DNA from 3 places in the Pseudodesulfovibrio sp. lm2024 genome. Region 1 is predicted to be linked to each of the others. Evidence: predicted binding sites of a transcription regulator. Region 1 holds the regulator's gene; each other region holds the start of a gene.
What was found. Region 1 encodes sigma-54, which starts transcription at its own class of promoters, with help from an activator protein. Its sites were predicted from a motif close to CTGGCACGGNNNNTGCTT; they were not measured.

Region 1 (10,376 bases):
CTCAGGATGGCGCACAGCAGGATGCCGGCGATGTTGGCCGGGATCTCGACGTTGTAGAAGTCGTACATGGACTTCAGCACGGTGGCGGAACAGCCCACGGGCCAGACCCACATTTCCAGCGGACCGGCGGTGGTGATGTCACCCAGCTTGTGGTGGTCGACGACGGCAAGGAGCTCGCCCTTGTCCAGATTGTCGATGGTCTGGGAAATGTCGGTGTGGTCGACCAGGATGATCTGCTTGTCGGTGGCGTCGGTGACGATCTCGGGAGCGGCAAAGCCGAACTTCTCGAGTACGAAGGCGGTCTCCGGAGCGATCTCGCCCTGGGTCACGGCCTTGGCCTCCATACCACGTTTGCTGTACAGGTCGGCGGCACCGATCGCAGAAGCGACGGTGTCGGTATCGGGATTCTTGTGTCCAACAACCAAAATAGCCATATCAAGTCCTCCTAATTGAATTATCCTGTATAAGGAAATTAAGCATCGAAAACAGAATGTGACAGATATCACAAAGCATATCCGCTGCCAAGCTAAAAGCGCAGTCCGAACGAGAAAAGGATGAAAAGAATATCGCCCGTAGCCGGATCGCCATCAAACCGCCACAAGCCGCGTTTCCCAAGGGTTCCTGCGATTGCAGCCAAGCCGATTCGCCCCGGGCGGAGGCGCGTCGAGCGCGGCACGGCCGTTCGCGACAATGTGAAGATGATCCCAAGCCCCCTTCCCTGTCCGCGCGGCCACGTGGGATGTCGGCCCGCACCGGGCGAAAACGGCTTCTACAGGGTAGGCAGGAAACGGTACATGGCGAAGAGGACGACGCCGACCGCCAGAACGGCGTAGGCCCGCTTAAGGCGAAGGGCCATGAGGCCGCCGAGGGAGGCGGCCACCCAGAGGTGTGCCCAGGTGACGCCCAGGTTCGAGAAAATGGTTGGATGCGCGGAAAAGACGAGTTCGAACCCCTGCTTGAGGATGAGCACGGCGACCAGGAAGGAAGCCCAACTCATGACCAGCCCCCGGGCCATGGAGCGCAGGATGAGCGCCCCGGGCAGGTGTTTGGAGTCGGGATTGCGGGCCCAGTTGAGTAGCGCGTTGTAGCTCCCCTGTTCCCGTTCGCGCAGCCATCCTTCGACCTTTGTGCCGATCCAGGCCAGCGGCATGCTGGCGAAGAGCACGAACATGATCCGCGACGGTTGGTCCAGGCCGAACCAGGTGGTCAGGGTCAGGGCCGCGAAGGTGGCCGCCGTGAGCTGGGGCGGGATATAGGTCCCGGCCGGGATGAGGTCGAGCCAGAAAAGTTCGAAGAAAATGGCGATGTACAGGCTGGTGGTATACTCGCCGGTGGCCGCGCCCCAGAAGAAGCCGACCACCAGGGGGCGTTCAAGCAGGCCGATGCTCAGGGACGAGCGGAACTGGGAAAAGAGGGCAAAAAAAAAGCGACCATGGCGAACCAGGCGTAGGTGTGCTGAACGACCATAACCTAGAACCTCACCTGCACGGGGTCATTGGGCACGCACCGGAAGTCCAGCTCCACGCCCTTGCGGTTCAGGTGGCGCAGGCAGGTCTCATCCTCGTCGGACAGGGCCACGCTCGGGGAGACCTGGCGCTTGCCCGGGCTGTAATGGACGTTGCCGATGTTCAGGACGTGGAAATCGAACCCGGAGTCAAAGGCGCGGCGGGCGTCGGCGCAACTGGAAAAGAGGATGATGGAGTCGTGCTCGCCGGGTACGGAGAAGAGCCTGGACACGGTCGCCGAGACCTCTTCCACGGTGACAAACGAGCTCTTCACGGCCTGGGGAATGGCCAGGGACATGATCTCCTGCTGGAGGATGTCGTGGGCCAGTTCGTCGTTGGCCACCACAACGTTCTTGGCCCCGGTGTACGGCAGCCACGTCTCGATGATCTGGCCGTGAATCAAGCGGTTGTCGATACGAACGAGAGTCACGGCATCATACCTATTTCTTTGCTTTTTTGCGCAGCATCGCCCCGGCAACCTTGATCCCCTGCTGGCCCGCGTTCATGACCTTGTCGGCCAGTTCGGGCAGCGCCATGGACCGGGCCTGGAGGGCCGCCACGACCATGGGGAGGTTGACGCCGGTGATGACTTCAAGATTTTCCGACTTCATGAGGGAGAGGGACATGGTTGTGGGGGAACCGCCGAACAGGTCGGTCAGAGCCAGGACGCCCTTGCCCTGCTCCAGGGAATGGATGGCCTTGCGCACACCTTCCAGGGTTTCGTCCACCCCTCTGTTCACGTCCACGCCCACGGCCAGGCAGTTTTCCTGCGGGCCCATGACCGTTTCCGCGGCCTGGAGCAGGGTCTCCCCGAAGGTCCCGTGGGTGACCAGCACCACGCCGATCACGCCGTCCTTTTTGTCAGTCTTTGCAGCCATGTCTAACCGAGTTCCATGTGTCGATGTTCGATCGAGGCAGCATACCCTTTTTCCTTCAGGGTTGCCAGTACCGACTCGGCCACGGAAACCGAACGATGGCGGCCGCCGGTACAACCAAGGGCCAGGGTGATCCTGTAGCGCCCTTCGTCTGCGTAAAGCGGTAAAATATAGAGCAGAAAGTCATGAAACCGTTTGATGAACCCTTGGCCCGTGGGATTGCCCAGGACATAGTCGGCCACCGCCTTGTCCAGGCCGGACATGGGGCGCAGGGACTTGTCGAAATAGGGGTTGGGCAGAAAACGGAGGTCAAAGACCAGGTCGGCCTCGGACGGCACGCCGTACTTGAAGCCGAAGGTGATGATGTGCACCCGCATGCCCATGCTCACGTCTTCCAGGGACGACCACTTGGTCTGGATGACCCGGCGCAGGTCGTGGATGGAATAATCCGTGGTGTCCAGGACCAGGACCGCCCCGAGGCGCACCGGCTCCAGGAGCTTCTTTTCCATCTCCAAGGCCTGCTCCAGGCCGAGGTTGCGGCTCTCCAGCGGATGCGGACGGCGGGTGGTGGCGTAGCGCCGGACCAGCTCCGCCATCTTGGCCTCGAGAAACAGGACCTGCGGAGTGATGCCGAGTTGGGCGAATCCCTCCTGGGCCTTGCTCCAGCCGTCCACGAACTCGAACTGGCGCAGGTCCATGCCCAGTGCCAGGCCGCGGTATTTGGTGTCGAAGGAGAGGATGAGGTCGGCCAGCTTGGCCGACATCTCGGACGGGAGCCCGTCGATGCAGAAGAATCCGAGGTCTTCGAAGACCTTGAGCGCGGTGCTCTTGCCCGAGCCGGAGAGTCCGGTGACGATCACCACCGGGAAAGGGTTGGTCGAGGTCAACGGAATTCGTCCATTCGGTTACACGCTTTTGAGCAGGGTCCAGAGACCCTCGAGGTCATCGGCCGACAGGAACGCCTTGCGGAATTCCTCGTCCTTGAGGAGACGGGAAATCTGGGCCAGGACGCGCAGGTGCATGCCCGCCACCTGTTCCGGGGCGAGCACCAGAAAAAAGATGGTGCACGGGCTGTGGTCCAGCGCCTCGAACTCCACGCCTTTGCGGCTGCGGCCCACGACCACGATGACCTTTTCCAGGTCCTCGAGCTTGCCGTGGGGGATGGCGATGCCGTCCCCGATGCCGGTGGAGCCGAGCCGTTCACGATCGAGAAGGACACGGACCGCATGGTCCGTGTCCATCTCTGGATATTGTACGCCCAGGGGGGCGACGAGTTCATTCAATACGTCCGACTTGGTCTCGGACTCGAGTTCGGGAAGGATCAGTTCCTTCGCCAGGTAATCACTGAGTTTCATGCTTAGTTTCCGGGGTCGATGAGGCCGTAATCGCCGTTCTTTCTCTTGTATATCACGTTGACGCCGTCAGTCTCCGCGTTGAGGAAGACCAGGAATTCGTTGTCACGGGCATCCAGCTGCATGGCGGCCTCGTCCACGGACATGGGCTTGGGCTCGTATGCGTCGGTGCCGACGATGGTGGGCGCTGAACCGGGAGCGATGTCCTCGTAGGACAGGTAGTTCATCTGCACCATTTTATTGGGACGCGCCTGTCTGGGGCGGTTCTTCATCTTTTCGCGCATCTTGCGCAGCTGGGCTTCCAGCTTGTCCAGGACCATGTCGATGGTGGAGTACATGTCCTCCGAATCTTCATAGGCCGAGATATGTATGCGATCCGAGTTCAGGATCACGTCCGCCTTGTGACGGAACTTGTCGACCAGCAGGTTGACCTGGAGATCGGCCTCCGCATCGGAAACGTATTTCGCTACCTTTTCAAAACGCTTTTCCGCGTAACCCTTGAGGTGATCGGAAGGCTCGAAGTTCTTGAAAGTGAAGCTGATGTTCATACGCTGCCTCCTGGTTGAGAGTGCTTCAAGCAGACTTTAGAAGTACTGCTTTCGTTTTGAAGACGAAGGAATGCCCATGGCCGAGCGGTATTTGGCGACTGTACGCCGGGCGATGTTCACTTCCAGCTTCTCCTGGAGGATCTCGCCGATTCTCTCGTCGCTGAGCGGTTTCTTCGTGTCTTCGTCTGCGATCATTTGCTTGATGAGCGCCTTGACGCTCTCCGAACCCACCTGGGACCCGTCGTTCAGGTCCAGGGCCGAGTTGAAGAAGAACTTCAGCTCGAATATGCCGTGAGGCGTCGAAACATACTTGTTGGTCGTAATCCGGCTCACGGTGGATTCGTGCATCTCGATGTCTTCCGCCACCTCCTTGAGGATGAGGGGTTTGAGCTTTGTCACGCCCTCCTCGAAGAATGCCCGTTGGAAGCCGACAATGCTCTCAACTACTTTATACAAGGTTCGCTGCCGCTGGTACAGACTTTTCATCAACCATGCGGCGGAACGCATCTTTTCCTGAAAATATTCCTTCTCCTTGTCGGCCGCGCCCTTCATGGAATCCATGTAGAACGTGTTCATCTGCAGCCTCGGCATGCCGTCCTCGTTGAGGATGATGACGAAGTCTTCGCCGTACTTGTAGACGAACACGTCCGGGCTGACGTAGTGCGGCTCGGTGCTGGAGAAATTGGCGCCGGGCATGGGATCGAGCGTCTGCATCAGGTCGAGATACGACTTGAGCTCATCCATGGTGATCTTGAACTTGCGCGCCAGGGGCTTGTAGCGGTTCTTCTCCAGATCCTCCAGGTGATCGGTGACCAGGGAGACCAGGATAGGATCGTCGTACCCGAGGACCTCCATCTGGACCAGCAGACATTCCTGCGGGGTGCGGGCGCCCACGCCGACCGGGTCCAGGTGCTGGATACGGTGCAGGACGGACTCGATCTCCTCCTCGGAGGCCTGAACCATGGCGGCCAGCTCTTCCAGGGTGGCCTGCAGGTAGCCGTTGGCGTCGAGATTGCCGAGGATGACGTCGCCGATGGCCAGTTCGTGCTCGGTGAAGTTGGACAGGCGCATCTGCCAGTTCAGGTGCCCTTCCAGCGAAGGCTTGGAAGCCAGGCGGGCCTCGAAGGACATGCCCTCTTCGGGCATCTCCATGTCGCGGGACAAAGCCTGCTTGGAAGTGGAGGAAAACTCGCCCAGGTAGTTCTCCCAGTCTGCGTTGCGGACCAGTTCCTCTTCGGCCTGGGATTCGGTCAGGACTTCCGCCTTGTCCGGGACCTCGGTATCGGTCTCGGTCTCATCGAGGAAAGGATTCTCCAACAATTCCTGCTGCACCGTCTCCAGCAGTTCAAGCCGCGACAATTGCAGCAGCTTGATGGCCTGCTGCAACTGGGGCGTCATGACCAGTTGCTGTGAGAGCTTGAGCTGTTGCCGAAGTTCCAATCCCATGATTCACTGCCTGCTTGAGGTTGTGTTTATCGGTTGCCGGATACAGAAATTTTTTTTCGGCCACCTGACATTTTTTCCGATTCAATTATGCCACAGTGAATTAAAGGATGCAACACAATTGTGTTAACACCCTGTATCTATTGATAATTCTGCGTGCATATAATGATATGAAAAAAGTGTACCAACCTTTGGGTACGGTGTAAATCGGGAAAGAGGAAAAAAAGACGGGAACAGGGATTAAAGCCGGAAATCCTCGCCCAGGTAGATCTGCCGGGCGCGACTGGATTTGACTATCTCGGACGGGGCCCCTTCCAGGATGACCGTCCCCTCGTAGACCAGGTAGGCCCGGTCGCAGATATTGAGCGTCTCCCGGACATTGTGGTCCGAGATGAGGATGCCGATGTCCATGGACTTGAGCACGGAGATGATCTCCTGGATATCGATAACCGCGATGGGATCGATACCCGCGAACGGTTCGTCCAGGAGGATGAACTGCGGGTCGAGGATGAGCGCCCGGGCGATCTCCAGCCTGCGTCGCTCGCCGCCGGACAGGAACATGGACGCCTGGTCCGCCAGCTTGGTGATGGTGAACATCTCCATGAGTTCGTCCGCCCTGGCCCGTTGCTGCCGCGAGGTCATGGAGGTCTGCTCCAGGATGATCTCCAGGTTCTGGCGCACGGTCAGCTTCTTGAAGATGGAACTTTCCTGGGGCAGGTAGCTCACCCCCAGGCGGGCCCGCTCGTGCAGGGGCTTGTCCGTGAGCACCTGGCCGCCCAGGGAAACCACCCCGGTATTGGGCTGGACGATGCCCACAAGCATGTAGAACGTGGTCGTCTTGCCCGCGCCGTTGGGGCCGAGCAGGCCGACCACCTCGCGGGCGTCGAGCTTGATGTTGATACCGTGTACGACCTCTTTCTGGCCGTACCGCTTGGACAAATTGGTAGCGCGAAGACCCTCGGCCATCTATTGCACCTTCAGGTTGCCGGGGGTCATGAACACCGCCTTGACGCGCTGCTTGCCGCCGATGACCTCGGACCGGTCGTCCTTGATGTGGAAGTTGATGACCTCGCCGGTCAGGGAGTTGGGGCCGTCCTGGAGCTTGGGATCGCGCTCCATCTTGAGCAGCTGCGGACCCACCATGTAGGTCAGCAGGCCGCAGGTCCCCTCGGTGGTCCCCTTCTTGGCCCGCACGTTGCCCTCGGCCACGATGCGGTCTACGCTGTCGGCGGAGAATTTCTTGTCCGTGCTGGATGCGAGATAGGCCGAAAGCCTGTCGGCCCACAAGGTCAACTCGCCGTGGATGGCGACCACGTGGCCCACGAAGGAGATGACCTTGCCGGTCTCGTCATAGGTCATGCGGTCGGAGGTGATCTTCACCGGCAGACGGCTCGGGTCCACGCCCACCGGGATGGGCGCGGGCGGTACCGCTGCCACCGGGGCCTTGACCTCACCCTCGCCGGAATCCTTCTTGGGGGCCGGTGCGGGCACAGGCGCGGGAGCGTGCTCGGCCTTCTCGACCTTGACAACCTTGAGGTACTTGGCGTTGGCGTAACCCACGGCCTTGGCCTGGTCGCGGTCCTTCTCGCCCAGCTCGAAAACGGCCAGCCAGCCGTTCTGGGGGAAGTCGGTCCGCACCCGCTGCCCCTTGGTCAGGGTGACCACGTGCTCGGCCCCGGGCCTGGGCGCCTTGCGCACGTTCAGGTTGACCGTGGCCTCGCGTACTTCGCCCCAGTCCTGGGCCATGGCCCGGGCCGGAACCAGCAGCAGGGCCAGCATCAGCAGCATTCCCGTCAGGCGAACCGTTTTCAGCAACGTCTTATTCCTTGTTTTCATTCAAAGGACTCCTTCCCAGCCCTTCGGGGGCCAGCAGCGCTTCCACGCCACCGGCGGCCACCATCTGTCTCGTGACCAGGTCGATCTCCAGGGCCTTGGCCTGGACGGTCATGTCCGGACGGCGTACGGTGACGCCGCCTTTGAGATATACCTTACCTATTGCGCCGACATAATCAAGGTACTGTGCGTCCAGGGCCATGTCGCCGAACCGGCCGCTGACCCCGTCGTACAACGACAGGTTGTCGTTCGCCTGATCCACCTCGCCCCGGTCGGCCTGGACATAGACCTCCTGGCGGTCGTCGCCGAAGTAGGCGGTCAGCTGGGGAAAATCCACGGCGATGATGCCGAGCTCCTGGTTGTACTTGGCGCTCTTGGCCAGCAGCTTCCAGTTCATGCTGCCCTCCTTGCCCTGGACCAGTTCGATGTCCTCGGCCGAGACGTCGGCGTCGGCGAACATGTCCTTGCGGGAGACGGGCGCCTGCTCGGCGGTATCCTGGTCCTCCAGGATGGGGTCGGAGAAAAAGAGCGCGTTGACGCCCAGACCGAGAAGCAGCCCCAAGGCGAAAATGACGAACAGAACCAGAGCCGGGCGCCCTCTCATCTAGTCCACCCAACGGCTCAGGGCCTGTTCCTTGAGCCCACGAGCCTCGAGGATGAACGAAATGGCCTCGCGAACCGCGCCCTGCCCGCCATGGCGGGTGGACATCCAGTCTGCGGCCTCGATCACCTCGGGCACCGCGTTGGGCACGCACAGGGCCAGTCCGGCCCGGCCCATGACGGCCAGGTCGATCCAGTCGTCGCCCATGTAGGCGGCCTCTTCCGGGGCGACCCCGACATCTTCGCACATCTTCTCGAACAGGGGGAGCTTGCGGTGACGGCCCGCGTAGTAGTGCTTGATGCCCAACTCGCTGACGCGCTTCTCCACCGGCTTCTGGTCCAAGCCGGTGATGACCCCGATCTCCAGGCCCACGGCCTGGGCCAGCTTGATGCCGAGGCCGTCCTGCACGCTGAACCGCTTCATCAGGATACCGTCGTCACCGTAATACAGCCCGCCGTCGGTGAGCACGCCGTCCACGTCGAGCACCAGCAATTTGATATTCCGCGCCAGGGCGGTCGCGTCAGCCACGGTTGATCTCCCACAGGGCCAACAGCCTCTTCAGCAGGGTTTCGACCTCGGCCAGGGGCAGGGAATTGGGGCCGTCGCACAGCGCCTTGTCCGGGTCCGGATGGACCTCCATGAACACGCCGTCCGCGCCAGCGGCCACAGCGGCCGAGGCCAGCACCGGGACGTATTCGCGCTGCCCGCCCGAAGCGCCGCCCAGCCCGCCGGGCAGCTGCACCGAATGGGTGGCGTCCATGATCACCGGGACGCCGAAGGCCCGCATCTGCGGGATGGAGCGCATGTCCACCACCAGGTTGTTGTAGCCGTAGGTGGAACCGCGCTCGGTCAGCCAGACCTGGTCGTTGCCCGCCGCGCGGAGCTTGTCGACCACATTCCTCATGTCCCAGGGGGCCAGGAACTGCCCCTTCTTGACGTTGACCACCCTGCCCGTCTCGGCGGCGGCCACCAACAGATCGGTCTGGCGGCAGAGGAAGGCCGGAATCTGCAGGACGTCCGCCACCTCGGCCACGGGCGCGGCCTGTTCCGGGTGGTGGATGTCCGTGACCACGGGCAGCCCCGTGGTCCGCTTGACCTCGGCCAGGATATCGAGCCCTTCTTCCATGCCCGGGCCCCGAAAACTGGTCAGCGAGGTCCGGTTGGCCTTGTCGAAGGAGCTCTTGTAGACGATGGGGATGTCCAGCTTGGCGGCCAGCCCGGCGAGCACGTCGGCGGTCTGAAGCGCTATCTCCCTGGTCTCAATGGCACAGGGTCCGGCCAGAATGAACGGGCCGGACCGGCTGGCGGTATACAGGTCTGCCATAGGCTACTTCTTGGCCTTCTCGTCTTTGGATGCCTTGATGAATTCCCGGAACAGCGGATGCGGCTTCATGGGATTGGACTTGAATTCCGGGTGGAACTGGCAGCCCAGGAACCACGGATGATCGGGCAGTTCCACGATCTCCACCAGGGACTCGTCCGGGGCGGTGCCGGAAAGGACCATGCCGTTGGCCTCGAACTGCTCGATGTACTTGTTGTTGTACTCGAAGCGATGACGGTGCCGCTCGTCGATGTTCGCGGTCTTGTACGCTTCGAAGGCCTTGGTGTCCTTCTTGAGCTTGCACGGGTAGGAGCCCAGGCGCATGGTGCCGCCCTTCTCGGACTCCTCGCAGCGGGTCTCGGTCTTCTTGGTCCTGAAATCGAACCATTCCTTCATCAGGTAGATGATATTGTGCGGGGTGAGCTTGTCGAATTCCTCGGAGTTGGCCCCTTCCAGGCCGATGACATTGCGGGCGAACTCGATGCAGGCGCACTGCATGCCCAGACAGATGCCGAAGAAGGGAACCTTGTTCTCGCGGGCGTACTTGATGGACAGGATCTTGCCCTCGATGCCGCGCGAGCCGAAGCCGCCGGGCACCAGGATGCCGTCCAGGCCCTTGAGTTTCTTCTCCACGTTGGCCGGGGTGACCTTCTCGGAGTTGACGTACTCCAGCTCCACCTTGACGTCGTTGGCCACTCCGCCGTGGATCAGCGCCTCGTGCAGGCTCTTGTAGGCCTCGGTCAGGTCCACGTACTTGCCGACGATGCCGATCTTGACCGTCCCGGTGGGGTTGTCCAGGCTGTGCACGAGATTTTCCCAGGGGGCCAGCTCCGCGTTCTTGGCGGGCAGCTTCAGGAGGATGGCGATCTTCTGGTCGACACCCTCGTTGTAGAATTCG
Region 2 (10,376 bases), 1.5 Mb from region 1:
CGGCGTCCCCGGTTTCGGGGTCCTCGTCCGGCTCCGGGGCGAGCAGCTGGCGGGCCGAGCGGTTGGCGGCCAGAATCTCGCCGTCCTCGGCCAGGGTGACCAGGCCGTCTGGCATGTTGTCCAGAAGCTTGTTCTGGAACCGCTCCAGGCGGATCAGCTTGCGGCTGGCCCCCCGGCGGCGCAGGTAGGCGAAGGCCAGGGACCAGAGGACCACGGCGGCCAGGAAGACGTAGCCGGTCTGGTAGGTGGCGGCCTGGCGGTACTGGCGGAACTGGCGCATGTGCTTTTCCGCGTTGAGACCGACCACCAGGTAGACCTGGGACTGGGTGTTGTCGAACATCATGCCCGGCCCCATGTCGTCCATGTGGCCCTGGTTCAGGTTGCGCGCGCCGTCCTGGCCGTTCACGCCGAGCAGGGCCGCGATGCCGGACCGGACCTGAAGCCCGGACAGGAGCACGCTGGTCTTGTCCACCTCGGCCATGACGTGCCAGGCGCGGCCGGGCTCAATGTCCTCGGCCACGGCCTCGGGCAGCTGGAAGATGGGATGCTTGCCCTTCTTGACCGAGGTCACGATGGGATGCCCGGCGCGGTTGAACAGGGTCACGAACTCGATGTCGTCGGACTTGGCCAGCTCGGTGAAGAGCTCTTCGGTCATGGTCCGGAACAGGGTCGAGGACTGGTTGCCCATGCGCAGGGTGCGGGCGATGCGGAAGATGTTGTTGTCCACGCCGCGCAGGATGGAGTTGCCGGTCATGACCATGTGGTCCTCGACGATCCGCCGCTGCTGCGCGATGGATTGCCAGGTCAGGTAGAGGCTGCCCAGCCCCAGCACGATGAGCGCCAGGACCAGGGCGACCAGGGGCCCCTTCTCCCTGCCTTCCGGGTGAACTACATCCATACGGCCTCTGTTACTTGCCCTTGACGATCAGGTAGATGTCCCTGGGCGACATGTCGTGCTCGCCCGCCAGGCTCTTGAAGGAGGACTCCGGGGTGGCGTCGATGCCCGCGCCCCTGAGCCGGGCCAGGACCTCTTCCAGCTCCAGGCCGTAGGTCTTGCAGACGGCGGTGACCGTCAACTTGCCGGTGCCTTCCGGCGGCTGGGCGGGCATCAGGGAAAAGGGATCGCCCCCCTGCCTGGAGCGGATGATGTCGTAGACGTGCTGCGGGCTCACGCCGCGCGACCGGGCGATGTCCTTGATCAGGGAATTCTCGTTGATGGACGAATCGAACCCGGCCTCGTGCAGGGCGGTCACGGCCATGGCCGCGTCCAGGCCGAGGAAGCCGCAGAACTTCTTGAGCGGGCTGGTCTCGGCGTGGCCGTACGGCGGGTTGCCGTAGGTCTCGGTGGCCTGCTCCTTGATCTGCGCGCCGTAGTCGAGCAGCGTGCTCATGGGCGGCACGCCGATGAGCGTGCCCGCGAAGACCAGAAAAACCAGGATGAAGCTGACGATCATGGGCCCGGTCATGACCACCAACTCGCGCGAGCGGTTCTTCATGTAGTTCATGATCGGCTTCCAGTTGAGCCAGATGTGCAGGATCAAGGCGAGGAGGAACAGGGTGCCCACGGTGGTGTGCACGTCGCCCCACTGGCTCTTGGTCATGCCCAGCAGATGCCAGTCGGCCCAATAGGCCACGCGGCCTTCGGGCACGATGTACAGGATAACGCTGGTGATGGTCGTGACGACAAAGGACAGAAGCGCGGTGAGGGACGTGATTTTTCGGAACATCCAGGGACCTCCTCAAGAAAAATGATACGTTGCCGCCAATCCCCTGCACGCCCGCCATCGCCTGCAGATGATTACTCGCGGGACAGGCGGCCCCACGCCGCCTATCCCGCAATATCCTGTTTTCCGGGTTATCGGAAATATCGTTTCAATTCAACGGCCTAGTACATTCCTCTGTCCATGCCCTGGCCGCGCATGCCGCGTCCCTGGAAGGAGCCGTCGCACCCTCTGCCGTAGCCGGGGCCGGGGCAGGCGCCGAAGGAGGCGATGCCGGTGGTCTTGACCAGTTTGTCGGACATGTCCACGCGCAGGTCACGCAGCTTGTTGCGCAGGCTGGAGATGTCGGTGACCAGCTTGGTGATCGCCTCCTCGTCCGCCTGGCCGCCGTTGATCATGGCCTGGAGCACGGACTGCTTGGCCCAGATCCGGTTGCGGACGGTCTCGAACTGGGGCTGGTACTCGTCGATCACGGCCTTGACCTCGGCCTGCTTCTCCGGGGTCAGCTGGCTGAACGCCGGGCCGTAGCCCGGGCCGCCGCACGGACCGGCAAATCCCCGGCCCGCATTGGGTCCGGCCACCGCGAACGCGGCCAGCCCCAGGATCAGGACCGCCGCCAGAGCCGAGATGGAGATACTTTTTTTGGACATTTCGTCGCCTCCTAAAAAATGATGCTTTCATGCGAACAGGAAGAAGAGAGTGTGTGTGATCTTCTTGTCCCCCGACAAAGCATCGCCCGTGCCAAACGCCTAACCATAGGGAATACAGCCGGTTAATTGTGACAGACCGGAGACTCTGCACTTATTTTGTGCAGCTTGATGCACGCATATTGCACACATTTTGTGCAATGTGCAAGGACGCGTCCCTTGACAAGGTCCCTATCCTGCACAATCTACAACACATCGACAGAGAATATGTGCGCCGGAGATACGATCATGCCCATCTATGAATATATCTGTAAGCAGTGCGGGGCCGAGTTCGAGGAGCTCGTGTTCGGCGGCGAGGCCGTCCCCTGTCCTGAGTGCGGCGCGACGGAGACCGAAAAGCTCATGAGCGCCTGTTCCGCCAAGGTGGAGGGCGGCCTGAATCTCGACGCCCTGCGGGACTCGGGCTGCGGCTCGGGCGGCGGCTGAGGCTAGCGGCGCGTCCCGGTCCGGGACGCATCACTTTTCGAAAGGCCCGGCCGCATCGCGCGGTCGGATCTTTTTTTGGCCGGGAGAGAAATCAGGGTTGGAAGCCGCTTCGCGGCGTTTGTTAGGTGATTTCGCCTCCGGCGGGCAGCACTAGCCCTTAGGCGAGTCATCGAGCCTTAAAGACAGCAGCGATAGGGTTCGCACCCTTGCATCCCGTTTATGCGCCTTCGGCGCGGGTTTATTTGCGCTTCGCCAGGGGGATGGGCGGGCCGGGGCGGCGCAAAGGGCGGGCGTTTCCTTTCGGGACGAGAAGTGATAGGTGGTCCGAACCGACCTCCACTTCGAAACGAACGAGGAAACCCATGCCCAACAGACTGCCCTGGCCGGAATATTTCATGCGCATAGCCCATCTGGTGGCCCAGCGCTCCACCTGCACCCGCCGCGCCGTGGGGGCCATCGCCGTGCGCGACAAGCGCATCCTGGCCACCGGCTACAACGGCGTGCCCACCAACATCGCCCACTGCGAGGAGGTCGGCTGCCTGCGCGACCAGCTCGGCATACCGTCCGGCGAGCGGCACGAACTGTGCCGGGGGCTGCACGCCGAGCAGAACGTCATCATCCAGGCCGCCACCAACAATCTGGACCTCAAGGGGTGCGACATCTACTGCACCACCAAGCCCTGCATCCTGTGCACCAAGATGCTCATCAACTGCGGCGTGCAGAATATCTACTACGCCGAAAACTACCCCGACGATCTGTCCGAAGCCATGCTCGAAGAGGCAGGAGTGAACCATGTCTTCATGGAAGGCGACTTCAAATAGCGAAGCGTTCTTGGACCGGGCCGTGCATCTGGCCCGGCGCGGGCGCGGGGCCACGGCCCCGAACCCGTGCGTCGGCGCGGTGCTGGTCCGCGACGGCGCTGTCGTGGCCGAGGGCTGGCACACCCGGTACGGCAAGCTCCACGCCGAGCGCGAATGTCTGGCCGACGCCCGCAAAAAGGGCGTGGACCCGCGCGGGGCGACCATGTACGTCACCCTGGAGCCGTGCAACCATCACGGCAAGACCCCGCCGTGCACCGAAGCGCTCATCGAGGCGGGCGTGGCCGAGGTGGTGGTCGGCGTCCGCGACCCCAACCCGGTGGCCGCCGGCGGCGTGGAAAAGCTCCGCAGCCACGGCATCGAGGTCACCGTGGGCGTGCTCGAAGACAAATGCCGGGACCTCATCGACGACTTCCTGCTCTGGCAGAACACCCACTCGTCCTACAACATCCTGAAGATGGCGGCCACCCTGGACGGCAAGATCGCGGCCAGGGACCGCAGGCCCGAACCGGTCTCCTGCCCCGAATCCTTCGCCCGGGTCCACGACCTGCGCTCCATGGTGGGCGCGGTCATCGTCGGCGGCAACACCTTCTACGCCGACAATCCCAGCCTGACCTGCCGCAAGGAGAACCTGCCCGCCGACTTCGTCCAGCCCTGGGGCGTGGTGGTCACCTCCCGGCTGCCCGACGACCCGAGCCGCTTCACCCTGCTGCGCGAACGGCCCGAGCGGGCCATCTTCATGACCTCCAGGACCGCGGCCCACAGCCCGCAAGCCGACGTCCTGCGGCGGCGCGGCACCTCGGTCTGGCCCCTGCCCGGCCGGGCCGGAGCGCTGTCCCTGTCCTGCGGCTTCGAGCGCCTGCGCTACGACTGCGCCTGCCACTACACCCTGTGCGAGGGCGGCGGCCGGTTCGCCATGACCCTCATCCAGCAGGGTCTGGCCGACGAGATCGTCCATTTCGTGGCCCCGCGCATCCTCGGCGACGAGGACGCCCCGGCCGCCTACTCCGGCCGCCAGGCCCCGTCCATGGCCCAGGCCCTGGATTTTCGCATCGCCGATCTGGAGCCCGTGGGCACGGACCTGATGCTCACCCTGCGCAGCCGCTGAGGCCCCGCCCGGCACAAGGCCGAAGCTTGCCTTGTCATCCCCGCTTGGCTATTATTGTTGGATGATGGTAACCAGTCTCGTTGTCGTGCCGCTGCTCGCCTGCCTGCTCCTGGCCTCGCCGGGGCAGGCGCATGAGTCGAGCGACCCCGCCGAGGGTCTCACCTACCTGACCGAGGAGTTCAGGCCCCTGAACTATACGGTGGACGGCAGGCCCACCGGCCTGTCCGTGGTCCTGCTCAAGCTGATCTGGAAGGAGATGGGCGTCCCGGAACAGCCCATCCAGGTCATGCCCTGGCCGCGCATCTACGACAGCGCCCAGCGGGACCAACACGTGGTCATCTTCTCCATGTACCGGACCGAGGAGCGGGAGGCCTCCTTCAAGTGGGTCGGGCCCATCGTCAAGGGCAGGCTGGCCCTGTTCGCCCTGCGCTCCCGAAACCTCAGGCCCGGCTCGCTCAAGGATTTGGCCGGCCACAAAATCGCCTCCCTGCGCGACATCGCCGCGGCCACCAAGATGCTCCGGGCCGGATTTCCCCTGGTCTACACCTCCAGCGCCGAGCACGCCTTCCAGCTCCTCGAATCGGGCCGCGTGGACGCCCTGGCTCTGGACGAATTCAAGTTCCGCCAGACCATTACGGCCACGAACGCCCCACCGGACGCCTTCGAGGCCATCCTGGTGCTGAGCGAGGACTCCCTGTACTACGCCTTCAGCCGGGACGCCTCGGACGAACTGATCGCCCGGTTCCAGCGGGCCCTGGACACCATCGTCAAGCGGCCGGTCTACCGCAACCTGCTCAACTTCTACGTGTACTGAACCGCGCCCTGTTCACGGACCTTCCGGCTCGGGCGCGCGACGGCGGCCGCGCCCCCGGAGCAGAGGGACCGGACCGGCCTCAACCTTGCCTTAACATTACCGCTCGGTTAGAAATACAGCATGTTGCTTGCAAGGCTCGTCGCCGCGCCGCTGTTCGTCGGACTGCTCATGGCCTCACCGGGCCTTGCGCAGGCTTCAGACGACCCCGCTGCGGGAATCACGTATCTGGCCGAAGTATACAGGCCGTTCATCTGCATGGACCAGGGCAGGCCCACCGGCCTGGCCGTGGACCTGCTCAAGCTGATCTGGCGGGAGATGGACGTCCCGGAACAGCCCATCGAGGTGATGCCGTGGCCACGCATCTACGACTGCGGCCAGTGGAACAGGCAGGTCGCGATATTCTCGGTCTACCGGACCAGGGAACGGGAAACCATCTTCAAATGGGTCGGCCCCATCGCCAGAGGACGCCAGGCCCTCTTCCGCCTGCGATCGCGAAACCATGAGAAGCTGTCCCCCGGCGGCATGACAGGCCTGAGGATCGCCTCCCTGCGCGACACGGCCTCGACCTCCAAGGTCCTTCAGGCCGGAATCATCCCGACCTACGCCAGCCACGCCGAGCACGCCGTCCAGCTCCTGCAATCGGGACGCGTGGACGCCATCGCCCTGGACGAATCCCGCTTCCGGCACACCATAGCCGCCATGGGCCTCTCGGCCGAGGATTTCGAGACCGCCCTGATCCTGAGCGAGGACCCCCTGTATTACGCCTTCAGCCCGGACACCGACGACGCCCTGATCGACCGGTTCCAACGGGCCCTGGATGCGGTCACCAAGCGCCCTGTTTACCGGACGCTGCTCGATCGCTACGCGGATTAGGGCTTTTCAGCCCCCCGCTCCTTTTCCCGCTTGTCTTTCCTCCCGCCGTCGACTACCCCGTGACAATGCTCCGCCACCTACCGCCGTTCCTCCTGCTCGCCATCGCCCTGCTCGCGGCCGTTCCGGCCCGGGCCGCCGCACCCGCCGATCCGGCCGCGCACCTGACCTACATGACCGAGCAGTACTGGCCCATGAACTACGCCCGGGACGGCCGACTCACCGGACTGGCCGTGGAACTGCTCAGGCGCATGTGGCGGGAGATGGGCGTGCCGGAGCAACCCATCGAGCTGTTCCCCTGGCCCAGGGCGTACGACATGGGCCACGTCGATCCCCGGACCGTACTCTTCTCCATGTACCGGACCAGGGGGAGGGAGCGGGACTTCAAATGGGTGGGCCCCATCGTCCGGGGCAAGACCGAAGTCTTCACCATGCGCTCCCGCCATCTGGGCGCGCGCTCCCTCAAGGATCTCGGCGGCTGGCGGCTTACCGCCGTGCGCGACGTGGCCTCGGCCAACATCCTGCTCGACGCGGGGTTGCCCTACACCGGCTCGGGCTCGCCGGACACGGCCATCAAGATGCTACGGCGCGACCGGGTGGACGCCGTGGCCATGGACGCCATGCAGTTCCACCACTTCGCCGCCCGCATGGGCTGCCCCACGGGCGAGTTCAAGCCGATCATGACCCTGTGCACCGATCCGCTCTATTTCGCCTTCAGCCTGGATACGCCGGACGCCCTGATCCGCCGCTTCCAGAAGGCCCTGGACGCCGTGACCCACACGCCGGGCTACCGGGCGCTGCTCAACAAATACCTGAACTGACGTCGTTGATTTACAGCCCCCGTTTCTCCTGCTAGAGGTCGAAACATGCAGCCCCGTCAACGCCGTCTCCACCGATCCACAGCCGCCGGGGCCGCATACTTTCCGGCCGGGCCGCTGGCGGGCCTGGCCCTCTGCCTCCTGCTCCTTTTCCCGCCTCTCCCGGCCTCGGCCGCGAACCGCAGGTGTCCGGCGGACCGGCTGGCCGAATACGCATGGCTGACCGAGGAGTACTACCCGTTCAACTACGAGGAGAACGGAGTCATGAAGGGGGTCGCCGTGGACCTGCTGCGCATGGTCTGGGCCGAACTCGGCACGCCCGAGCAGCCCGTGGAGTCCATGCCCTGGGCCAGGGCCTACGAGCGGGTGCGGCACGAGCCCGGCACCGCGCTCTTCTGCGTGGCCCGGACCCCGGAACGGGAGAACGCCTTCCGCTGGGCCGGCCCCATCGCCTCGGCCCGGTTCGCGCTCATCGCCCGCAAAGAGCGGCGCATCAGCCTCACCTCCCTGGACGACATCAAGGGGCTGGCCGTGGGCACCGTGCGAGAGGACATCTCGGACGCCCTGCTCGCCGGGTACCGGAGCGTGGCCCGCATCCAGCCCGTGGCCCGCATGCGCCAGAACATCGACAAGCTCATGACCGGTCGCCTGGACATGGTGGCCTACGAGGAGGGGTGCTGGCACCAGATCACGGCCCGGGAGGGGCTCGATCCGGACAGCTTCGAGATCGTGTACGTCCTGCGGGAGACGCCGGTCTACTTCGCCTTCCACCCGGACACGCCGCCCGAGTTGGTGGACGCTTTCCAGGCCGCGCTGGACAAGGTCAAGGAGCGGCCCGGCTACCAGGACCTGCTCGGCGCTTTCCTGCGCTAGCCGCTGATTTACACCCGCTCCCCGGCCTGCTACAACGGCCGCATCCAACGCCTGAAACGAGGTATTTTGTATGTTCACCGGACTGATCATGGGCATGGGCCGCATCGAGGCCGTCGAGGCCAGGGGTTCCGAAACGCGCTTCCGCATCCGCCCCCTGTTCGAGATGGCCGACATGGAATTGGGCGAATCCATCGCCGTGAACGGCGCCTGCCTGACCGTGGAGACTTTTGCCGACGGCTGGTTCACCTGCTACGCCAGCCGCGAGACCCTGTCCGTGACCAGCCTGGGCTCCCTGCGGCCCGGGAGCACCGCCAACCTGGAACGGGCCATGGCCATGGGCGACCGCTTCGGCGGGCACATCGTGGCCGGGCACGTGGACTGCATGGCCGAGGTGGCCGAGGTGCGCCCGGCGGGCGAATCGAAGATATACCGCCTGTCCTTTGACGCGGCCCACGGCCGCTACGTCATCCCCAAGGGCTCGGTCACCCTGGACGGCATCAGCCTGACGGTCAACGACTGCGCCCCCACCTGGCTCGAGGTGAACATCATCCCCGAGACCCAGAAGGTCACGACCATCTCCGGCTGGACCCCGGGCACCAGGGTCAACATGGAGACCGACGTCATCGGCAAGTACGTGGAGCGGATGGTCCAGCCGTGGACCGCCGGTTCGGAAGCCGCCGAACCCGGCGGCATCACCATGGAGTACCTGCGGAAGAACGGCTTTTAAAAAAGCCGTTCTTTGGTCCCCTCGAAGAAGGGGGAAGAAGAGCACGCCTTATGGCGTGCTTTTTGGTGTGCCCGGAGGAGCGTCCGCGCATCCGCGTCCAGGCTTTGGGTTGTCCTCCTCACATTGTTTTTCGCCTTTACGGCGACTTCCTTTTTTGCTGGCGCAGAAAAAAGGAAGCAAAAACTGCGCTGTGGTGCGAGCGCGGCGGAAGCGGACCCAAGAGCCCGTAGGCGGCTTTCGCTGCCCGGATAGATGTCTGCTGCGCAGACTCGATCCGGTTTGCGCTTCGCCACCAGACACGGGCTCTAGGGGCCGCTTCCGATTGCTGGCCTACGCATGAATGTATTGGGTCGTGGCGTTTGGCTTGGCGTAAAGCCCGCCAGGAACTCATTGAGGCGCCCCTGGAGCGACTCGGACGCTTGCGTCCGACAGCGGCTCCCTCAATTACGAATCGCAGCACGGCCTCCCGCGTCCCGCCACACCTCTTCCTTTCACCCAAACGAGCCCTTGAACGTGAGGTTAGAAGCTGACCGCGAGGGGCGGCGGCTCTTCGAATCGTCGCGAGCGCAGCGAGCCTCGATTCGGGAGCCGCCCCGAGCGGATCAGCTTCTTGCCTCCCGTTCTCCGGGCGGCCGCCCCACACTCCAAGGCCCTTTTTTTCGTCTATTTTTTTGGGCCAGCAAAAAAATGGACCCCGCCGGGAGGGCATGGAGCATCGTGCAGGGGGCGCAGCCCCGCACGGCGGCTCTCGGAGGCTGAAGGGGTGCAATCCCTTCACCGGCTCTCGCGTGCCGCAGGCACGCTCTTCACCGCCCGGAGGAGTCTGCAACCCGCATACAAGTTATCCACACCCTATCATTTCGGTATTCAGAATAAACTCAAAATCACCGATATTCCGCGAAAATGAAGAAATCCCCCCGCTCCCCCTAAACAAAACAACTTCAACGCCGATACGTAGTAGGAAGCGCCGGGACCTTCCCGGCCTTGCAAAGAGCATCACAAGGGGCATGCCTGCCCCGCCAACCCCGCATGGACGCGGGAGGGAGACAACGGTATGGCCATGGACGGCGATATTCTGTTTTCGATCATCACGCCCTCGGCCGGAAATCGGCCGAACGCCCTGAAAAACGCGGTCTCGTCCGTGGAAAGGGCGGCCCGGTTCGCCGGGCTGGAGCGGAACCAACTGGAAATACTCATCGGGTTCGACGGAGCCAGGGGCGGCGCGCCCGCCTGCGACTACCCGGTTCGGACCTTCAGCCTGCCCGAAAGCCGCGACCGGGGGCACGGGGTCCGCAACACCCTGCTCAAGCTCTCGGGCGGGGAGAAAATCATCTTCCTGGACGACGACAACGTGCTCAAGCCGTGCGCCTTGAGCCGCTACCTGCGCCACCGGGACGCCGAGATGGTCATCGGACGGATCGACGCCCAGCTGGCCCTGGGCCAGCCCTGGCTGCCGGTCTTCGACGACGGGCCGCTGGTCAGGCCCGGCAACCT
Region 3 (10,376 bases), 890 kb from region 1:
AAAGCTCTGCAGCCGGTAGTAGAGATCGCTGCGGAATTCGCCCCTGGCGACCATCTCTTCAAGGTTCCGGTTGGTGGCGGCCACCAGCCTGAAATCGCTGTAGACTTCCTTGCTGGAGCTGAGCGGACGGAAGGTCTTTTCCTGGAGGACGCGGAGCAGAGACTTCTGGATGCCCAGGTCGAGGTCGCCGATTTCGTCCAGGAACAGAGTGCCGCCGTGGGCCAGATGGAACAACCCCTTGCGGTCCTGGTCCGCCCCGGTGAAGGACCCCTTGGAATGGCCGAACAACAGGCTCTCTGCCAGGGTCGACGGGAGGTTGGTGCAGTCCACCACGATGTACCGCTTGTCCTTGCGGTCGCTGTTGTTGTGCAGCGCCCGGGCAAAGAGTTCCTTGCCGGTTCCGGTCTCGCCGGTGATGAGCACGTTGCCGTTGCCCTTGGCGGAGATGGCCAGCCGTTCGAGGCACTGGTTCAGGGCGGTACTGTCGCCGATGATCTCGTCGCGGTCCAGGGTGTCGGTCTGCTCTTTCTGGACAGTCTTCTGCTGCAACAGGTTCTGGATGACCTGGCGGAAGCGGTCCTCTTTGATCGGTTTGACCAGGTAGTCCTTGACCCCGGCGGCAAAGGCCTGAGAGATGGAGTCGGTATCCGACTCGCCGGTGAGCATGACGATATCCACATCCGGGTCGAGTTGGGTCAGACGGGGGATATGGGTCAGCCCGTTGCCCTCGTGCAGGTTGAGATCAAGGAAGATGATGTCGAAGTGGCTGCTCTTGAGAAGCGTCAGCCCTTCTATCCCGGAGTACACGCAATGGCAGTCGTAGCCCATCTTCTTGATGATGGACTCGACGGCGGCGCACTGAAACGGGTCGTCGTCTATCAGCAGTATCTTTCCCACGAACGGTTCCACTCCACGGTTCCTTGTTCAATAGCCTGCGGCCTGTCAACGGACGATGGACAAAAGTTAGCGATTCTATACATAGGCGCGTTTTTTCTGTCCATAGGAGAAACTCCCGATTCCGTTTTTTCCGGACAAAGACCGGCCGCGTGAATAAAAACCGCGCCAACACTCGATTTGAGCATACCCCCCTTTTCCGATTTTTCAAGACTTTCCGGATCGGCCCGAATGGCGACACGGACGGCCCGCCCCCTATGGACGGAGGCGCGGCCCACCGAAAAAGGCCGGGCAGTCCGCAGACTGCCCGGCCATCCATTACGATAATAACATGGATCAGAGGGAACGCTTCCTCTTGCGGCCATAGAGCAGCAGGCCCAGACCGCCGAAACCGAGCAGCAGGAAGGTGGAGGGTTCGGGAGCGGGAACCCGGGCTTCGCCGAAGAGCACGTCGTTGCCGCAGGTCATGGCGAATCCGTAGGTGAACGCCCGGAGACCCGTAAAATCGAGGTTGATGTCGGACCAGTTGGTCTCACCCAGACTGTTTTCCGCGATCCAGTAGTCCCAGCCGTCGTAGCCGACGCCCGACAGAACCTCATCCAGGTCGACCCAGGCCCGGACCGGGTGGTCGTGCCTGCCCTCGGTCCCCCAAGGCCAGAAGGACTCCTGGTAGCCGGTCATATTGCCGTGTTCATAGGACAGATCCACGGCAAACAAGCCATAACCGAACTCTTCCCTGGAGATGGACCCATCCCGGTAAACCCGCAGCGTATGGTGCAGGACATAGTCCCAAGACCCGTCCTGGTTGGTGTCGAAAAACCAGTCGCCGGGCACGAGATGCCGGCCGGTGCTCGTGTAGTTCAATTGAATCCCGGAAAGAGTGTGGCCGTCGAAGATGAAATTCCCGCCGACCAGATCCGGTGCCCCGATGACATCCCGGTTGTTCTGCTGGGTCCAACGACCGTCAACCCAATCCCGGTTGTCGTTCCCGTAGCCTTCCCAGTAGTTCACATTGTCCGCGAAAGACACCGAATACGCCAGAGCGTACGGTGCCTGGAGCAGGCAGATAGCGAACAGTATAAATGCAATAAAGCGTCTCATGGTGTCTCCCACGTTGAATTCCCCGTTTTGTTTTATCGGAATTAAGCACAAAACATGCCAGACATGTAGAACACGGGTTTTGACGCCTTGAATGTGTGAAAAATGTCATCTTGCCCGACACTTTGTCGGGCTCCCTTACATTATGTGCCGGTTTGGGAATGGCAGCATAGATATTGCCCATTGAATGCGGCTGAACCGTGGACCTTCTCAATGACTGGCAAGGGCAACGCGTCCCGGCCTCCATCCCCCCGGCCGCGCAAGCCAGCCGAAAAGAACGAGAATAATTATTGGTTGCGCCTTTACACGCCATTGTGGATACTTATTTGAATGAGAATGACCAACCCACTTTCGTGAAAGGAGCATATCATGGGTGAAAGAACCGGAATCATCACGTTTCAAGGAAATCCGCTGACCCTTATCGGCCCTGAGATCAAAGTCGGCGACGCCGCTCCCGACTTCACCGTGACCACCAACGACCTGGCCCCCGCCACCCTGGCCGACTATTCCGGCAAGGTGCTGGTCATCGCCTCGGTGCCCTCCCTGGACACCCCCGTGTGCGACATGGAGACGCGCCGCTTCAACACCGAGGCAACGGCGCTGGGCGACGACGTGAAAATCCTGACCGTCAGCATGGACCTCCCCTTTGCCCAGGCCCGCTGGTGCGGCGCGGCCGGAATCGAAGCCGTGCAGACCCTGTCCGACCACGCCCAGGCCTCCTTCGGCGAGAACTGGGGCGCCCTGATCAAGGAACTGCGCCTGCTGACCCGTGCGGTCTTCGTGGTGGGCAAGGACGGCAAGATCGCCTACGTCCAGTACCTGAAGGAAATCACCGAGGAGCCCGATTACGAGGCCGCCCTCAAGGTGGTCCGCGAACTGATCGGATAATCCAGCACCCGCGCACATCGCGATTTCGGCCCGGAAGGTCTTCCTTCCGGGCTTTTTCATGCCCTGCGCACCGCCCCGCCTTGAGACGCAGCCTCCTGCCGGAGAACTTGGCGATCCCCCTCCGGCACCGTCCATCCGGCCCACTCTTAAAATGTCCGGTAAAACCGGACACCTTCAACCGGAGCGCTTGTACTTTCTCCGGCTTTTTATTGCTACGAATTTCATAAAATTATACAGGAACGACATACCAACACTTAAACATTATGGTGTAATGCAGTATGAAAAAGAACACTCTTCTCGCTCAAACGGTCCTCCTCCTGTTCCTCCTGACGGCTTCCACCGGTTTTGCCGCCGGATTCGGCCCGAAAATGACGCCGCGCATGAACGCTGCCGACATGGCCCTGAAGACAGCCATGAAAACCCTGGCCGTGAGCCCGGACACGCCGGGCTTCATGGTCCTGACCAATGCGGGCTACGGCCAGGCCGACGCGGCATCCACCGAGGCCTACCTGGACGTGGTCGCCCGGGCCACGGGCAGGACGCCGGGCACCCGAACCCTTCTTCTGGTCAACACGCCGTGCACGGAACCGCTCTGGTTCTCGGTCTTCCGCAAAGACAACCAGGCGGCCGTGTTCATCAAGCTCTCCCCTGGCGGATTCGAGAGCCAGACCATCGACCTGGCCCCGGCTTCCCTGTTCCGGCCCGAGGGCTGGGACGCCGCGCGCAAGGGGCTGGTCGGCAGCCGTCTGTTCTCCGTGGCCTCCATCTCCCTGTCCTGGGCAGAGGACGCCCCATGGCCCATGCTCAAGGGCGCCGAGCTGCACGACCACTTCTGCCCCGGCCTGAACGCCGGGTTCATGGCCAAGGCGTATCTCGATGAAAACCTGCCGCTGGGACCGGGCGACGCCTACGTCTTTGTGGGCGCGCCGCCCATCTGTGCCATGGACGCCCTGCAATCCGCCTACGGCGCGACCATAGGCAAGCACGGGGCGTATTCCGTGCAAACGGCCGGGGCCGCCGAAAAGCGAGCCCGGGACGGTGTGGCCCCGACGCTCATCGCCATGCGCGTGAACAAGAAAAAGGACACCTGCGAAGGCGTGTTCATCGGCTTTGACTGGGCCAAGTCCGAGTCCTTCACCGGCGTGACCAACGCGGACCGCGCCCCGTCCGGCAGCAAGAGCAACCCGCTGTTCTTCATCTCCCGCGTGAAAATGTCCTGGAAGCTGGCCAAGATGAATATGAAGGACAAGCTGACCTGCATCAAGGACCTCGGCCGGTTCACCGGCCCCGCCTCTCTGGCCGAAAAGGTCTCCGGCGCTGGCGCCGATCCCTACGCCCTGGCCATGTCCCACTGACGCACGGGTAAAAACGACACCTCGGATCGGGCCTGCCCCCGCATCCCGATCTCCCTAAAAAAGGCTTGGGAAGGCAACTTCCCAAGCCTTTGCCGTTTCCGGCGAGTTCATTCCGGAGAGGAACCCGGCGCGGACCTAGAGCCCGGGCAGGATGGTTCCGGCCCAGGCCGTGACGTCACCCATGTCGGGGTCCCCGTCTATCTTCAGGGGATCGCCGACCAGGACAGCGCCCAGGTCCTCGGCCTTCTCCTCGATGGCGTCCACCGCGCCGCAAAAGTATTCGTAGGACGAGTCGCCGCAACCGAAGACCGCGACCTTCTTGCCTTTGAGCCCGGCCTTGTCCAGGTTGTCGAAGACCGGCACGAAATCGTCCTGGAGCTCGATGGAGTCGTCGCCCCAGGTGGAAGACCCGAGCAGCACGGCGTCGAAGCCGTCGGCCATGTCCTCCACGGCCACGTCGGCCGCGTTCCTGGTCTCCACCGTGCGGCCGTTCTTTTCCATGAATTTCGCGATGGCGTCCGCCACGCTCTCGGTGTTGCCGGTGGTCGAACCGTAGACGATCAATACCTTGCCCATGGTGTTTTCCTCACAGTGTTGAAGTTGTGTCGTGCGCACGGGCCCTGGGCGGGCCCGGTACAGCGTGCGGACAAGGAGGAAATCATGTTCAACTCCGTTTTTGGCGGTTACGCTGGACATCCGTAGCTGCTATTGCCGCATGTCGCCTTGTTTGATTGAATATGAAAATCATTTTCATGAAACTTAGGAGGCTGTCCATTATTTGTCAACCACTCCATTTTCCAAGTTCACCTTCCTGCTTTTACGCCCGCTCCCACGGCAGGAAGATCAACCGGACCTGCGTTGCCCACGTGCATTTTCAGCCGCTCCGAACAAATGCTTGCCATTTGGGGGACGGTATAATATCAATACATCTTGATATAAGGATACGGCAAGAAACGGAAAGCGGTGAAAAGCCGCTGCGGACGGGCCGCTGTAACCGGCAGACACCCGTTGAGGACCACCGGATTCGGGAAGGGAATCAACATGACGGGGCCGGAAGCCAGAAGACGTCTTGCCGTGACGCGATGAATTCGCGACCACGCCCGGCCAAAGCGACGACAGGCGTCGCGGGGTGGGCGAGGACTGTTTTTCACCCGTAACCATGGAGCAGACATGCACGCGCACGTTTTGGGATTCCCCCGCATGGGGATCGACCGGGAACTGAAATGGGCCCTGGAAAAGTATTGGCGAGGCGAGATCGCCGAGGCCGATCTGAACGCCACGGCCGAGGAACTGCAAAAACGGCACTGGACCGTCCAGGCCGAGGCCGGGCTGGACCTCGTCCCGGTGGGCGACTTCTCCCTGTACGACCACGTCCTCGACATGGCGGCCATGCTCGGCGCGGTCCCGCCCCGCTTCGGCTGGAACGGCGGCGAACTGCCTCTCGAGACCTATTTCCACATGGCCCGTGGCGACGCGGAAAACGGCGTCCCGGCCATGGAGATGACCAAGTGGTTCGACACCAACTACCACTACATCGTCCCGGAACTGGCCCCGGACACGACCTTCGCCAAGACCGGCAGCCGGTTGCTCCAGGCGGTGGAGTCGGCCCGGTCCATGGACCTTTCGCCCAAACCGGTCCTGGTCGGCCCGCTGACCTTCCTGCTGCTGGCCAAGGAGGTTTCCGGCTGCGACCGCTGGGCGCACCTGGACTCCCTGGTGGACGCCTACTGCGCGGTCATCCGCGAACTGGACGGGCTGTGCGCCTGGATCCAGCTGGACGAACCCGTCCTGTGCACGGACCTTTCCGACAAGGCCAGGGCGGCCTTTGCCACTGCCTACGCGCGCATCCGCGAAGCGGCGATCAGCTCGCGCCTGCTCCTGGCCACCTATTTCGGCGCCTTGGGCGACAACCTGGACACGACCCTGGCCCTGCCCGTTGACGGCCTGCACGCGGACCTGGTCCGCGCGCCGGGCCAGCTGCCGGAGCTGCTGGGCAAGCTGCCCCCGAACATGACCCTGTCTCTGGGGCTGGTGGACGGCCGGAACATCTGGAAGACCGAACTGGAGACCGCCCTGCGCAAGGTCAATGCGGCCCGCCAGCAGGTCAAACCGGAGCGGCTGATGATCGGATCGAGCTGCTCCCTGCTTCACTGCCCGGTGGACGCCGCGGCCGAAACCGGCCTCGATCCTGAAATAAGGCGCTGGATGGCCTTCGCCGTCCAGAAGTGCGCCGAGATAGCGGCCCTGAAACAAGCGGCCCAAGGCAAGGGCGCGCCCGAACTGTTCAAGGACAACAAGGACGCCCTGCTGGCCCGTGGGGCCCACCGGGACGTGGCGGACAAGGCGATCCGCGAACGGGTACTGGCAATCACACCCGAGATGTACGACCGCGCCTCGCCCCTGGCCGTGCGCGCCGAGGCGCAGCGCGAGCGGCTGAACCTTCCCCTGTTCCCGACCACGACCATCGGCTCCTACCCGCAGACCGCCGAAATCCGCCGCACCCGGCTGCGCTTCCGCAAGGGCGAAATCTCGGAGGCGGAGTACGTGAAGGCCATGCGGGCCGAAATCGCCGAGGTGGTCGCCCGGCAGGAGACGCTGGGGCTGGACGTGCTGGTCCACGGCGAGCCCGAGCGCAACGACATGGTCGAGTACTTCGGCCAGCAGCTCAAGGGATTCTGCTTCACCCGGAACGGCTGGGTGCAGAGCTACGGCAGCCGCTGCGTCAAGCCGCCGGTCATCTACGGCGACGTGTCCCGCCCGACGCCCATGACCGTGGACTGGGCCGTATACGCCCAGTCCCTGACCGACAAGCCCATGAAGGGCATGCTCACCGGCCCGGTGACCATTTTGTGCTGGAGCTTCGTGCGCAACGACATGGGACGCGACGAGGTCTGCCGCCAGATCGCCCTGGCCATGCGCGACGAGGTCCTGGACCTGGAGGCGGCGGGCATCAAGGCCATCCAGATCGACGAGGCCGCCCTGCGCGAGGGCATGCCCATCCGCAGGGCCGAGCAGGCCGACTACCTGCGCTGGGCCGTGGACTGCTTCCGGCTGACGGCCGGGGGCGTCCGGGACGAGACCCAGATCCACTCGCACATGTGCTACAGCGAATTCAACGCCATCCTCTCGGCCATCGCCAGGATGGACGCCGACGTAATCAGCATCGAGGCCAGCCGCAGCAAGATGGAGTTGCTCGACGCCTTCGACGCCGACGAATACCCGGCGGACATAGGCCCGGGCGTGTACGACATCCACAGCCCGCGCGTGCCGTCAGCGGACGAAATCCACTCCCTGCTGCAAAAGGCCCTGGCGGTCGTCCCGGCCCGCAGGCTCTGGGTCAACCCGGACTGCGGGCTGAAGACCCGCGCCTGGCCCGAGACCCTGGCCTCGCTGGACAACATGGTCCGGGCCGCCCGCAGGCTGCGCGAGGAACAACGCTAACCACCACTCCAGACCGGGCGGGAAGAAGGCTTCCCGCCCGCCCCTCACAAGGATACCCCATGAAGATCATCGACCGCATCAAGGACAAATCCCCCTTCCTCTCCCTCGAATTCTTCCCGCCCAAGGAGCGGGAGCAGTGGCCCCGCTTCTTCGGCCAGGTGGAACGGCTGGCCGAACTCGACCCCGTCTTCGCCTCCGTGACCTACGGGGCCGGAGGGTCGTTCCGTGACAACACGCTGGACATCGCCGCCGAGATGCACAAACGGTTCGGGTTGACGGTCATGTCCCACCTGACCTGCGTGGGGGCCGAAAAGCGGTCCATTGCCGAGTACGTCAACCGGCTCCGGGACGCAGGCATCCACGACGTCCTGGCCCTGCGCGGCGACATGCCGGGCAACGAGGAGGATACCTGGAAGGACTTCCGGCACGCCTCGGACCTGGTGGAGTTCGTCAAGGCGGACTGGCCCGAGATGGGCGTGGCCACGGCCTGCTACCCGGACGCCCACCCCGAGTCCCCGTCCATCGACGACGACCTGCGCTGGACCTGCCACAAATTCAACGCGGGCTCGGACTTCGCCGTGACCCAGCTATTCTTCGACGTGCGCCGCTACCGCGACCTGGTCCGCCGATTGGAGTCACGAGGCGTGACCGATCCCGTGCTGCCGGGCATCCTCCCGGTCCTGAGCATGGCGTCCTTAAACCGCATCCTGTCCCTGTGTGGGGCGAATATCCCGCTCAAGCTCTACCTGGAGCTCCAGGAGGCCGACAGGCAAGGCGGCGACGAGGCGGTACGGCGCAAGGGAATCGAGATCGCGCGACGCCAGGTGCGCGAGCTGCTGGACCTCGGCGCGCCCGGTATCCATTTGTATTCCCTGAACAATGCCGATGTCTGCCTGGACATCCTGTCCGAGGTGCCGGAACTGGGCAGCTGACCCGGCAGAGCCGGTTGGGTGAATTCGGCCCTTGCGCTTCACCCCGCCTTTGGCTACTCTCGAGAAGTTCTAGATGTCCTTCAGGTGGCCCCAGGGCCATAACAGGGAATCCGGTGCGAAGCCGGAGCGGTCCCGCCGCTGTAATCCCCTTGAAGGTCCGGCCCACATGCCACTGCCGCGAGGCGGGAAGGCGGGCCGGACGGGGAGAGCCAGAAGACCTACCTGAAGCGTTTCCTGCCGGATGCGGATCGCGGAACCCGCATGCGGACAAGAATGAAGCCCACCCGATAACCGTCGCCGGGTTCGCGGTTCCGCCGCGACACCGTACATCGGCGACAGCGCAGGCAGTTTCACCGCGGCCGCACTTTGACCGTGCGCCGTCCTCCGCGTTGCCTGCAAGAGACTTACATGCCCAGCAAAATCCTCAAACGAGACGGTTGCATCGAAACCTGGTCCACCAAGCGGATCGGCACCGCCATCTTCAAGGCCCTCAAGGGCAGCGGCATCAAGGACCCGCTGCTGGCCGACCGGCTGGCCGGCAAGGTGGCCAAGAAACTCAAGGACGTGGACATCCCCGAACAGGAGCAGGTCCAGGATATGGTCCAGGAAGTCCTCATGGAGGCCCGCCTGTACAAGGTGGCCGAGCGGTACATCATCTACCGCGAAAAAAGGCGCGAGCTGCGCTCCCAGGACGAGGCGTTCCTGGACATCGCCAAGGTCACGGACGGCTACCTGAACAACGTGGACTGGCGGGTCAACGAGAACTCGAACATGACCCATTCCTTCCAAGGGCTGATCCTGCACATGGCCGGTTCGGTCCAGGCCCGGTACATGCTCGAGAAGTACCCCGAGGAGGTCCGCCTGGCCCACACCCACGGCTACTTCCACATCCACGACCTGTCCTTCGGCCTGGCGGGATACTGCTCCGGCTGGTCCCTGCGCGACCTGCTGCTCGAAGGATTCAACCTGCGCGACCGCTGCTCGTCCACCCCGGCCAAGCACTTTGACGCGGCCTGCGGCCAGATGGTCAACTTTCTCGGCACCCTGCAGAACGAATGGGCAGGCGCCCAGGCCTTCAACAACGTGGACACCTACCTGGCCCCGTTCATCCGCAACGACGGGCTGAGCTACCACGACGTCAAGCAGCAGATCCAGAAGCTGCTGCACAACCTCAACGCCACCTCGCGCTGGGGCGGGCAGTCGCCGTTCACCAACTTCACCCTGGACTTCGTGCCGCCCGCGCACATCGCCAAGGAGGCGGTCATCATCGGCGGTGAGCTTCAGGACTCCACCTACGGCGAGTACGCCGAGGAAATGGCCATGTTCAACCGGGCCTTCCTGGAGGTCATGCTCGAAGGCGACGCGGACGGGCGCATCTTCTCCTTCCCCATCCCCACGTACAACGTGACCAAGGACTTCCCCTGGGAATCCGAGGAAGGCAAGCTGCTGCTCAAGATGACCGCCAAGTACGGCGCGCCCTACTTCCAGAACTTCATCAACTCGGACCTCAACCCCGAGGACGTGCGCTCCATGTGCTGCCGTCTGCAGATGGACCTGCGCGAGATCCGCAAAAAGACCGGCGGCCTGTTCGGCGCGGGGGACCTGACCGGATCCATCGGCGTGGTCACCCTGAACCTGCCCAAGCTGGCCTACCTGGCCCACAACGAAGAGGACTTCATGGACCTGGTCACCGAGTACGCCCGGCTGGCCTCGGAGTCCCTGGAGTTCAAGCGCAAGGTGGTCCAGAAGAACCTGGACGCGGGCATGT

Region 2: a site for sigma-54 is predicted at 2,449-2,466, ahead of ACR42D_RS16320 (Spy/CpxP family protein refolding chaperone). Genes of this name have one in related genera too.
Region 3: a site for sigma-54 is predicted at 2,039-2,056, ahead of ACR42D_RS13740 (PEP-CTERM sorting domain-containing protein). Genes of this name have one in related genera too.

What each region holds. Positions count from the first base shown of each region.
Region 1 is NZ_CP195092.1:2,019,875-2,030,250, forward strand. Features, by position in the region: gene ACR42D_RS09410 (manganese-dependent inorganic pyrophosphatase) at 1-434, opposite strand, end outside; gene ACR42D_RS09415 (PTS sugar transporter subunit IIC) at 770-1,444, opposite strand; gene ACR42D_RS09420 (PTS sugar transporter subunit IIB) at 1,471-1,935, opposite strand; gene ACR42D_RS09425 (PTS sugar transporter subunit IIA) at 1,946-2,383, opposite strand; gene rapZ (RNase adapter RapZ) at 2,386-3,267, opposite strand; gene ACR42D_RS09435 (PTS sugar transporter subunit IIA) at 3,286-3,735, opposite strand; gene hpf (ribosome hibernation-promoting factor, HPF/YfiA family) at 3,738-4,280, opposite strand; gene rpoN (RNA polymerase factor sigma-54) at 4,317-5,726, opposite strand; gene lptB (LPS export ABC transporter ATP-binding protein) at 5,964-6,689, opposite strand; gene ACR42D_RS09455 (LptA/OstA family protein) at 6,690-7,559, opposite strand; gene lptC (LPS export ABC transporter periplasmic protein LptC) at 7,543-8,160, opposite strand; gene ACR42D_RS09465 (KdsC family phosphatase) at 8,161-8,685, opposite strand; gene kdsA (3-deoxy-8-phosphooctulonate synthase) at 8,678-9,481, opposite strand; gene ACR42D_RS09475 (CTP synthase) at 9,485-10,376, opposite strand, start outside.
Region 2 is NZ_CP195092.1:3,500,966-3,511,341, forward strand. Features, by position in the region: gene ACR42D_RS16310 (two-component system sensor histidine kinase NtrB) at 1-898, opposite strand, end outside; gene ACR42D_RS16315 (DUF4405 domain-containing protein) at 909-1,727, opposite strand; gene ACR42D_RS16320 (Spy/CpxP family protein refolding chaperone) at 1,886-2,371, opposite strand; gene ACR42D_RS16325 (FmdB family zinc ribbon protein) at 2,657-2,854, shown strand; gene ACR42D_RS16330 (deoxycytidylate deaminase) at 3,217-3,675, shown strand; gene ribD (bifunctional diaminohydroxyphosphoribosylaminopyrimidine deaminase/5-amino-6-(5-phosphoribosylamino)uracil reductase RibD) at 3,647-4,780, shown strand; gene ACR42D_RS16340 (substrate-binding periplasmic protein) at 4,842-5,594, shown strand; gene ACR42D_RS16345 (substrate-binding periplasmic protein) at 5,715-6,467, shown strand; gene ACR42D_RS16350 (substrate-binding periplasmic protein) at 6,533-7,285, shown strand; gene ACR42D_RS16355 (substrate-binding periplasmic protein) at 7,331-8,155, shown strand; gene ACR42D_RS16360 (riboflavin synthase) at 8,226-8,882, shown strand; gene ACR42D_RS16365 (glycosyltransferase family A protein) at 9,937-10,376, shown strand, end outside.
Region 3 is NZ_CP195092.1:2,908,402-2,918,777, forward strand. Features, by position in the region: gene ACR42D_RS13735 (sigma-54-dependent transcriptional regulator) at 1-897, opposite strand, end outside; gene ACR42D_RS13740 (PEP-CTERM sorting domain-containing protein) at 1,231-1,995, opposite strand; gene tpx (thiol peroxidase) at 2,362-2,880, shown strand; gene ACR42D_RS13750 (FmdE family protein) at 3,159-4,235, shown strand; gene ACR42D_RS13755 (flavodoxin) at 4,371-4,811, opposite strand; cobalamin riboswitch at 5,132-5,323, shown strand; gene metE (5-methyltetrahydropteroyltriglutamate--homocysteine S-methyltransferase) at 5,406-7,676, shown strand; gene ACR42D_RS13765 (methylenetetrahydrofolate reductase) at 7,736-8,608, shown strand; cobalamin riboswitch at 8,674-8,848, shown strand; gene ACR42D_RS13770 (ribonucleoside triphosphate reductase) at 9,017-10,376, shown strand, end outside.